DNA from 3 places in the Pseudomonas sp. TWI628 genome. Region 2 is predicted to be linked to each of the others. Evidence: predicted binding sites of a transcription regulator. Region 2 holds the regulator's gene; each other region holds the start of a gene.

Region 1 (3,274 bases), on a different contig from region 2:
GCGCTTCGGCAATCTGCCGCAGCGAACTCGACGCTTCATCCATGGCACTGCGGCCGATGCGGGTCTGCTGCGCGTTGACGCGGGCCATGCGCTCGGTACCGGCCATGTTGTCGGCGATGTTCATCGAGGTCGCGCTGAACTCCTCCACCGCACCGGCCATGCTGGTGATCTCGCCGGACTGCTGGTCCATGCCTTCACAGGCACCGGTAGACAACCCGGACAGCGACCGCGCGCGGCTGCTGACCTGCTCGGAGGCGCTGCGGATGTGCTCGACCATGGTCGCCAGCGCTTCGCCCATCTTGTTGAAGCTGCGGGCCAGCTGGCCGATCTCGTCATGGCTGGTCACGCTCAGGCGCGCATTCAGGTCGCCGGCACCCAGTGCCTCGGCCTGGCGCACCAGGTCATCCAGCGGCCGCAACTTGCGGCGCAGCAGCCACAGGGTGGCAGCCACCGCCAGCAGCATCGCCAACAGGCTGCCGATGGCCAGGCGCAGGCCGACGCTCCAGGTCACCTCGCGGATCTCCGCCTTGGGCATGCTGGCGACCACGGTCCAGGGGCCCTCGGCGAACGGCGCACTGGCGCTGAACAAGTCCTGGTCGGCATTGGCCGGCGGCACCAGCCATTGGCCCTGTTGATCGCGAATGGCCAACGAGCCGGTTGCACCGATGCGGAAACGCTTGAGGTTGGCGAACTGGGCGTTCTGCGCGTCGGTGTAGTCGAAGCCGACAAACAATACCGCGATCACCCGGCCGCTGCTGTCGCTGACCGGCACGTAGCGGGTCATGTAGTTGCGTTCGAACAGCACGGCGCGGCCGACGTACATCTGCCCGGCCAGTAGCTTGGTGTAGGCCGGGTGCTGGCGGTCAAGCTGGGTGCCGATGGCGCGGGTACCGTCCTGCTTCTTCAGGTTGGTGCTGATCCGCACGAAGTCATCGCCGCTGCGCACGAACAGGGTCGCGATGCCAGCGGTCATCTGCTGGAATTCGTCGACCACCTGGAAATCGTTGTTCAGCAGCCGATCTCCCAGGTACAGGGCGGGCGTGCTTTGGCCGGCGACCTGCACGGTCTCGCCAGCATGCAGCGACAGGCCCGAGGCAAAGCGGCGCTCGAACAGGCCGCTCAGGCGCTGGGTGTTGTCCTTGAGCGAACCGTGGAAGGTATCGAGCTGGTCGGCCAGCAGTCGCGCTTCACTGGCCAGGTGGGCCTGGCGGGTGGCGAGGTTGGCGTCGTCCAGCGCACGCAGGGCGAACAGGGTACTGCCGGAAATCACCAGCGCCAGCACGATGGCGAGGGCGACACCGAGTTGCGAGGCAATTCGGGCACGCGGTTGAGACATGAAGAAGCTCCTGGCAAGAGGCCCGGATCGTCCTGATCACGCTGACCACCCGCTTGTTGAGACGGGAAGCGCGCCCTCTTCCGAGACGCTGGTACCACTAGATCGGCGTCGCACTTGAATACTTGAGTGTCGGACCGGGGTATTCGCAAACGTTTTCGCATTCCTGTACCGGCCCTGGCGCCGGCAGTCAGAGAGTCGGCAGGATTTCCACGGCGGGCAGATCTACCGCTGCGGCTTCTTCCTGCAGAAACACACTCAAGCGCCGCAACCGCTCGCCACCCGGCCGGGTCCGCGGCCACACCAGGTAATAATCCATGCCGCTGGGCACCGCCGTCGGCCAGGGCAAGCTCAGGCGCCCCTGAGCCACATCCTCGGCGACCATCAGCAGGTCGCCCATTGAAATGCCATACCCCCGCGCCGCCGCGATCATGCCCAGTTCCAGGGTGTCGAACACCTGCCCGCCCTTGAGCGACACCTTGTCGCTGAGCCCCATGCGCTCCAGCCATTCGCGCCAGTCACGCTTGTCGGGGGTGGGGTGCAGCAGCTCGATACCCGCCAGCCGCCGCTCATCCCACGGCCCCTCCTTCAACAGGTCTGGCGCGCCCACCGGGATCAACAGCTCGGAAAACAACCGACGCACCTCCCAGTCCGCCGGAAACACCCCGTCGCTGAGCAACACCGCGCAATCGAACGGCTCCTGGTTGAAGTCCACATGGTCGACATCCATCCAGGCGCTGGTCAGTTGCACCTCGTTGCCCGGCTGCAAATGGCGGAAACGGCTCAGCCGCGCCAGCAGCCAGCGCATGGTCAGGGTCGACGGCGCCTTCATGCGCAGGATGTCATCTTCCCCGCGCAAGGTATCGCAGGCGCGTTCCAGTGCAGCGAAGCCTTCGCGCACGCCGGGCAGCAGCACCCTGGCCGCCTCGGTCAGCTGCAGGCTGCGGCCGCTGCGCACGAATAGCCGGCAAGCGAAATGCTCTTCGAGGGTGCGGATATGCCGGCTGACCGCGCTCTGGGTAATCGACAGCTCTTCACCGGCACGGGTGAACGAACTCAGCCGCGCAGCCGCTTCGAATGCGCGCAGTGCATACAAGGGGGGCAGCTGACGGGACATGGGCACCTGGCATCCGGGGGTGGAATGGAATGCACAGAATCATACATACATGAGTTCAACTCATGCCAACCATCGCATTTATCCTTTTGTGCAAAGTTGACCGAAGCCTCAGAATCGTCCCTCGCTCACAGGATCAGGCACAAGGACTACACCCATGCATGTCGCGCCCACCACCGAACTCAAGGCTTTGCTGCGCCTGGCCGGGCCGCTGATCGCCTCGCAGTTGGCGCACATGCTGATGGTGCTCACCGACACCCTGATGATGGCCCGCATCAGCCCGCAGGCCCTGGCCGGCGGCGGGCTGGGCGCGGCGAGCTATTCGTTCGTGTCGATCTTCTGCCTGGGCGTGATCGCCGCGGTCGGTACGCTGGTGGCCATTCGCAAGGGCGCCAACGACATCGAGGGTGCTACCCGCCTTGCGCAGAACGGCCTGTGGCTGGCCTGGGGCCTGGCGCTGCTGGCAGCACTGGTGCTGTGGAACCTGAAGCCGGTGCTGTTGCTGTTCGGCCAGCAGCCGGAGAACGTCGACTCGGCCGCCGAGTTCCTCACCCTGCTGCCACTCGCCCTGCCCGGCTACCTGACTTTCATGGCCCTGCGCGGCTTCACCAGCGCGCTGGGGCGCTCGACCCCGGTGATGGTCATCAGCCTGGTTGGCACGGTGCTCAACTACCTGTTCAACGTCGCCCTGATCGAAGGCATGTTCGGCTTGCCCAAGCTGGGCCTGATGGGTATCGGCCTGGTCACTGCGGTGGTGTCGATGGGCATGGCCATCGCCCTGGCGCTCTACATCCGCTGGCACCCGGCCTATGCCGCCTACCCACTGC
Region 2 (3,274 bases):
GCGCTCACGCACCTGGCCGAACATGCTGTTGACCGTATCCAGTGCCTCAAGCACCACGTCCATCAGTTCCGCGTCGACCCGGCGCTCACCTTTGCGCAGGATGTCGAACACGTTCTCGGCGATGTGGCAGCACTCCACCAGCTCGTTCAGCTGAAGGAAGCCGGCGCCCCCTTTTACAGTGTGGAAACCGCGAAAGATCGCATTGAGCAGGTCGGCATCGTCGGGCCGGCTTTCCAGCTCGACCAGTTGCTCGGACAGTTGCTCAAGAATTTCGCCGGCTTCTACCAGGAAATCCTGAAGGATTTCTTCATCGGCGCCGAAGCTCATTAAACGTGCTCCTTAAAAACCCAGGCTGGACAGCAGATCGTCGACGTCGTCCTGACCGGACACAACGTCTTCACGCTTATCGGCATGAATCTGCGGACCTTCACCCCGAGTCGGATGTTTTTCTTGATCTTTTTCAGCGCGCAGCTGCTGGTGGTCATGTTCGATACCGGCAAAACGGTCGACCTGACTGGCCATCAGCACGAGCTTGAGCAGATTGCTTTCTACTTCGGTGACCAACGCAGTGACGCGCTTGATCACCTGGCCGGTCAGGTCCTGATAGTCCTGAGCCAGCAGAATGTCATTGAGGTGGCCGGCGACCTTGCGGTTACCCTCGGCGCTGTGCGTCAGGAAACTGTCGACGCGCTTGACCAGCTCGCGAAACTCCGGCGCTGCGACTTCGCGGCGCATGAAGCGCTGCCAGTCGACGCTCAGGCCTTGCGCCTCGGCTGCCAGGTCGTTGAGCACCGGGGTGCTCTCCTCCACCAGGTCCATGGTGCGGTTGGCGGCACCCTCGGTGAGCTTGACCACGTAGGACAGGCGCTCGGTGGCATCGGTAATCTGCGAGACTTCCTCGGCCTGCGGCATCTGCGGGTCGATCTGGAAGCTGACGATCGCGCTGTGCAGTTCACGCGTGAGCTTGCCGACTTCCTGGTACAGGCCACGGTCGCGGGTCTGGTTGAGCTGATGAATCAGCTGCACCGCCTCACCGAAACGCCCCCGTTCCAGGCTCTCGACCAGTTCCTCGGCATGTTTCTTCAGGGTCGACTCGAACTCCCCCAAAGACGTCTGTGTTGATTCCATGGCGCCCCCCTGACGTGACTCAGCCGTTGACGCGTTCGAAGATCTTCTCGATCTTTTCTTTGAGCACCTGGGCGGTGAACGGCTTGACCACATAGCCATTGACGCCGGCCTGGGCCGCTTCGATGATCTGGTCGCGCTTGGCTTCGGCGGTCACCATCAGCACCGGCATGGTCTTCAGGCGATCGTGGGCACGCACCTTGCGCAGCAAATCGATACCGGACATGCCCGGCATGTTCCAGTCGGTCACCAGGAAGTCGTAATGGCCGCTTTCGAGCATCGGCAGCGCGGTAGTGCCGTCGTCGGCTTCATCGGTGTTGGTGAAGCCCAGGTCACGCAACAGGTTCTTGATGATCCGCCGCATCGTCGAAAAGTCGTCAACGATGAGGATTTTCATGTCTTTGTTCAAGTAGACCTCCAAGCAGTCTCAAACGCGCTCGGCCCCGAGCACGCGTATTCAAATTCGGTACAACGTGGAAAACGACTGCAACGACCCCGGGCTCAACGTGCCCGCCATTCCCCCAGGCGGCTGCGCAGGCGCGCGGCACACTGGCTGTGCAACTGGCTGACACGCGATTCGCTGACCCCCAGCACCTCACCAATTTCCTTGAGGTTCAGCTCTTCGTCGTAGTACAGCGCCAGCACCAGGCGCTCACGCTCCGGCAGGTTGGCGATCGCATCGGTCAGGGCAGCCTGGAAGCGCTCGTCCTCCAGATCGCGCGACGGCTCGACCTGGCCACTGGCGCCGTCCTCGTGCAGCCCTTCGTGTTCGCCGTCCTGCAACAGGTCGTCGAAACTGAACAGGCGGCTACCCAAGGTATCGTTCAAGATCCCGTAGTAATCATCGAGACTCAATTGGAGTTCGGCAGCAACTTCATGATCTTTAGCGTCGCGGCCAGTTCTTGCTTCCACGGCACGCATCGCATCACTGACCATGCGCGTATTGCGGTGCACCGAACGCGGTGCCCAATCGCCCTTGCGGACCTCGTCGAGCATCGCCCCGCGGATGCGGATGCCGGCGTAGGTTTCGAAGCTGGCACCCTTGCTGGCGTCGTACTTGTTGGCCACTTCCAGCAGGCCGATCATGCCGGCCTGGATCAGGTCTTCGACCTGGATGTTGGCCGGCAGGCGTGCCAGCAGGTGGTAGGCAATGCGCTTGACCAGCGGCGCGTAGCGATCCACCAGCTCGAACTGGGCGTCTTTCGACGCCTTGCTGTACATCTTGAAACCGCTCGCATTCATAGCACGGGTCCTGCGCTGGTGGGTTGCACCAGGCGCTCGACGAAGAACTCCAGGTGCCCGCGCGGGTTGGCTGGCAGCGGCCAACTGTCGACCTTCTGCGCGATGGCCTTGAAGGCCAGGGCACACTTGGAGCGAGGGAAGGCTTCGTACACTGCGCGCTGCTTCTGCACCGCCTTGCGCACGCTCTCGTCGTAGGGCACGGCGCCGACGTATTGCAGGGCGACGTCAAGGAAGCGGTCGGTGACCTTGGTCAACTTGGCGAACAGGTTGCGCCCTTCCTGCGGGCTCTGCGCCATGTTGGCCAGCACGCGGAAGCGGTTCATGCCGTAGTCGCGGTTGAGCAGCTTGATCAACGCGTAGGCGTCGGTGATCGAGGTCGGCTCGTCACACACCACCAGCAGCACTTCCTGGGCGGCGCGGACAAAACTGACTACCGAGTCACCGATACCTGCAGCCGTGTCGATCACCAACACGTCGAGGTTGTCGCCGATTTCGCTGAAGGCCTGGATCAGCCCGGCATGCTGGGCCGGGGCCAGGTGCACCATGCTCTGGGTGCCGGAGGCGGCCGGCACGATGCGCACACCGCCAGGCCCCTGCAACAGCACGTCACGCAGTTCGCAGCGGCCCTCGATGACATCAGCCAGGGTGCGCTTGGGCGTCAGCCCGAGCAAAACATCGACGTTGGCCAGGCCGAGGTCGGCGTCCAGCAGCATCACCCGGCGGCCAAGTTCGGCCAAGGCCAGTGACAGGTTCACTGAAACGTTAGTCTTGCCGACGCCACCTTTGCCACCGGTTACGGCGATCACCTGTACGGGATGCATGCTACCCATGTTCGTTGTTTACCTTGTCTCGCTTGGACCCAGACCACGCGCAGCGCACGACAGCCAGCTCCGGAATGTAGGTACTT
Region 3 (3,274 bases), on a different contig from region 2:
GATCAGGGCGTACAGCGGCACGATGTAGAAGCCGCCGAACACACCGAGGCCGACGATCGACATCAGGATCCACCAGGCCTGGTGCATGCCCAGCAGCGCCAGCCAGTCGTGCGGCTGGTCACCAGCTGGCACGTCACCCGAGTGCCACCACCAGAGCAGGCCGAACAGGGTCAGGCCGAACGAGCCGAACGGTACCAGGCCGATTTCCACCTTGCGCCCACTGAGGCGTTCGCACAGCAGCGAACCGAGGGCGATGCCCACCGAGAACAGGGTCAGTACCAGGGTCACTGCGGTCTCGTCGCCGTGCAGCCACTCCTGGGCGTAAGTCGGGATCTGCGTCAGGTAGATGGCGCCGACGAACCAGAACCACGAGTTGCCGACGATCGAGCGCGACACCGCCGGGGTCTGCCCCAGGCCCATGCGCAGGATCACCCACGACTGCTTGAAGATGTTCCAGTCCAGCGTCATCTGCGGTGATGCCGCTGCGGCCCTCGGGATCCAGCGGCTGGCCAGGTAGCCCAGCACGGCAGTGCCGACCACGCCACCGGCCACCACCGTGGCGTAACTGTCGTGGGCCATCATCACCCCGGCGCCAATGGTGCCGACCAGGATGGCGAGGAAAGTGCCCATCTCCACCAGGCCGTTACCACCGACCAGCTCTTCTTCACGCAGGGCTTGGGGCAGGATCGAGTACTTCACCGGGCCGAACAGCGCCGAGTGGGTGCCCATGCCGAACAGCGCCAGCAGCATCAGCGTGAGGTGGTTGGTGACGAAGCCGATGGCGCCAACCGCCATGATGACGATCTCGGCCAGCTTGATCGCGCGGATCAGCGCGTCCTTGGCGAACTTCTCGCCAAACTGCCCGCCCAGCGCCGAGAACAGGAAGAACGGCAGGATGAACAGCAGCGCGCAGAGGTTGACCCAGATCGAACGGTCACCGTCGCCCAGGCTGAGCTTGAACAGGATCGCCAGGATCAGCGACTGCTTGAACAGGTTGTCGTTGAAGGCACCCAGCAACTGGGTGACGAAGAACGGCAGGAAACGCCGCTTGCCGAGCAAGGTGAATTGCGAGGGGTGACTCATCGTCCTTGTTCCTGAGTGTCTTTTGTCATTGGAGGCACGCGAAGCGCTGCGAGCCACAAATCTGCATGGGAAAGCCTGTGCCTGGCAAGAAACACGGGGCAACACCGGAACCCGCTCACAATTTGATATCACAGTGACATTAATTTCAGCCCAATCACTGTTCAGATTTTGTTACATGTGCCGATAATTCATATAGATGACTATATCTGACAGAAGGAACAGACCTCAGGTCTCCTCCAACGCATAAGAAAAGGAGCTCGGCAGTAATGTTTACCTGGTTTGGCGACCTCAAGATCGCCCACAAACTCTTACTCGGTTTCGGCCTGGTGCTGTGCCTGACACTGGTGCAGTCGCTGATCAGCTGGGACGGCCTGGGCAGCCTGGTACGGCGCAGCGAGGTAGTCAGCGATGTATCGCGCCTCAACGACGCCCTCGGCGACCTGCGCGAAGCGCGCTTGCGTCATGCCATGGCCAATGGCGCCCCAGCCGAGAGCAAGCAACTGCAGGCTGCGCTGGACGCCTTCAAGCCGACGCTGGCCAAGCTGCGCGAGGTGATGGTCAAGGCGCAGAGCCATGCGCTGATCAATGCCGCCGATCAGGCCTTGCAGGGCTACAGCGGCAACCAGGCCGCCAGTTTCCGCGCCTATGAGAAGATGCGCGCCGCACAGAAGGAGATGGGCGAACTGGCCACCCAGTCGTTTGCCAGCATCGAGCAGATTCGCAACCAGGTACGCGCCTTGCCCGATGCCGAGCAGCGCTTCGTGCGCATTGAGGCCATCAACCAGATCCGCGAAAACCTGATCCTGCTGCGCTATCACGTTCGCGGCTACACCGGAAACACCAACGCCGAGACCGAGAAGCTGATGAACGCCCAGATCGCCAGCACGGTGAACGACCTGCCTGGGCTGGTCGCCCGCTTCAACGGCAATTTCCCGCAGCATTTCCAGCAACTGGAGCAACAGGTGCACGCCTATGCGAAGGCCGTCGAGGCGTTCCGTGGCGAGGTCAGCAACCTGGTGGGCTACCGCGCCGCCATGGCCAACGACATCGAGACCCTTAATGGTGTCATCGGTCAACTGCTGGACGACCAGGCCGTGTGGGTCGCCAAGGACAGCCATTTCGCCCGCACCCTGCAGATCGCCGCTACCCTGCTCGCCTTGCTGCTCGGTGCCCTGGCTGCCATGGGTATTGCCCGGCAGATCAGCCAGCCGCTGCGCCAGGCACTGAAAACCATGGAACAGGTGGCTGCCGGTGACCTCAGCGAACAACCGGCCAGCCGCCGCCGCGACGAAGTCGGCCAACTGCAGAACGCCCTGCAGGGCATGACCCGCAACCTGCGCGAGCTGATTGCCCAGGTGCGCGATGGCATTTCGCAGATTGCCAGCGCTACCGAGGAGCTTTCGGCAATCACCGAGCAGACCAGTGCCGGTGCCAACAACCAGAAGGTGGAAACCGACCAGGTGGCCACGGCCATGCAGGAAATGGCCGCCACCGTGCACGAGGTAGCGCGCAATGCCGGCGAGGCCTCCGTGGCCGCCAGCGCCACCGACGAGGAAGCCCGCGAAGGTGACAGCGTGGTCAACCGCGCCGTGGCCCAGATCAGCCGCCTGGCCAGCCAGGTGGATGCCACGGGCGAGGCCATGGGGGCGCTGCGCACCGAGAGCCAGCGTATCGGCAAGGTCATGGACGTGATCAAGGCCGTGGCCGAACAGACCAACTTGCTCGCGCTCAATGCCGCCATCGAAGCGGCCCGAGCCGGTGAAGCAGGCCGTGGCTTTGCCGTGGTGGCCGATGAAGTGCGCAGCCTGGCACAGCGCACCCAGGCATCGACACTGGAGATCGAATCGGCAATCGGCAGCCTTGAGGAAGGCACTCGCTCGGTGAGCGAATTGATGGAGCAGAGCCAGAGCCTGACCGAAAGCAGCGTGGCACTGGTGCGTGAGGCCGGGGTAGCGCTGGAGGGGATTACCCAGCGCGTGTCGGGGATCCAGCTGATGAACCAGCAGATTGCGGCGGCTTCGGAACAGCAGAGCGCGGTGGCTGAAGAGATCAGCCGCAGTGTGGTGACGGTGCGGGATATTTCCGAGCAGACGGCTGAAGCCAGCCTGCAGACTTCGGCGTCCAGCGTCGAGCTGGCGCGGTTGGGTGGGCAGTTGCAGCAGATGATCAGCCGGTTCCGCTTCTGATCGAC

The links. Region 2 encodes FliA, which starts transcription of late flagellar genes. Its sites were predicted from a motif close to CTAAAGTTTNNNNNNNNNNNGCCGNTAA; they were not measured.
Region 1: ABE528_RS14500 (methyl-accepting chemotaxis protein) is a predicted target of FliA. The motif match lies at 1,436-1,463, and genes of this name have one in related genera.
Region 3: ABE528_RS15150 (methyl-accepting chemotaxis protein) is a predicted target of FliA. The motif match lies at 1,243-1,270, and genes of this name have one in related genera.

Annotation. Positions count from the first base shown of each region.
Region 1 is NZ_JBDJMM010000016.1:109,630-112,903, forward strand. It holds gene ABE528_RS14500 (methyl-accepting chemotaxis protein) at 1-1,336, opposite strand, end outside; gene ABE528_RS14505 (LysR substrate-binding domain-containing protein) at 1,524-2,450, opposite strand; gene ABE528_RS14510 (NorM family multidrug efflux MATE transporter) at 2,605-3,274, shown strand, end outside.
Region 2 is NZ_JBDJMM010000004.1:89,348-92,621, reverse strand. It holds gene ABE528_RS04380 (chemotaxis protein CheA) at 1-327, opposite strand, end outside; gene ABE528_RS04375 (protein phosphatase CheZ) at 340-1,128, opposite strand; gene ABE528_RS04370 (chemotaxis response regulator CheY) at 1,148-1,522, opposite strand; gene fliA (RNA polymerase sigma factor FliA) at 1,627-2,367, opposite strand; gene fleN (flagellar synthesis regulator FleN) at 2,364-3,197, opposite strand.
Region 3 is NZ_JBDJMM010000017.1:90,523-93,796, reverse strand. It holds gene ABE528_RS15155 (MFS transporter) at 1-1,083, opposite strand, end outside; gene ABE528_RS15150 (methyl-accepting chemotaxis protein) at 1,350-3,269, shown strand.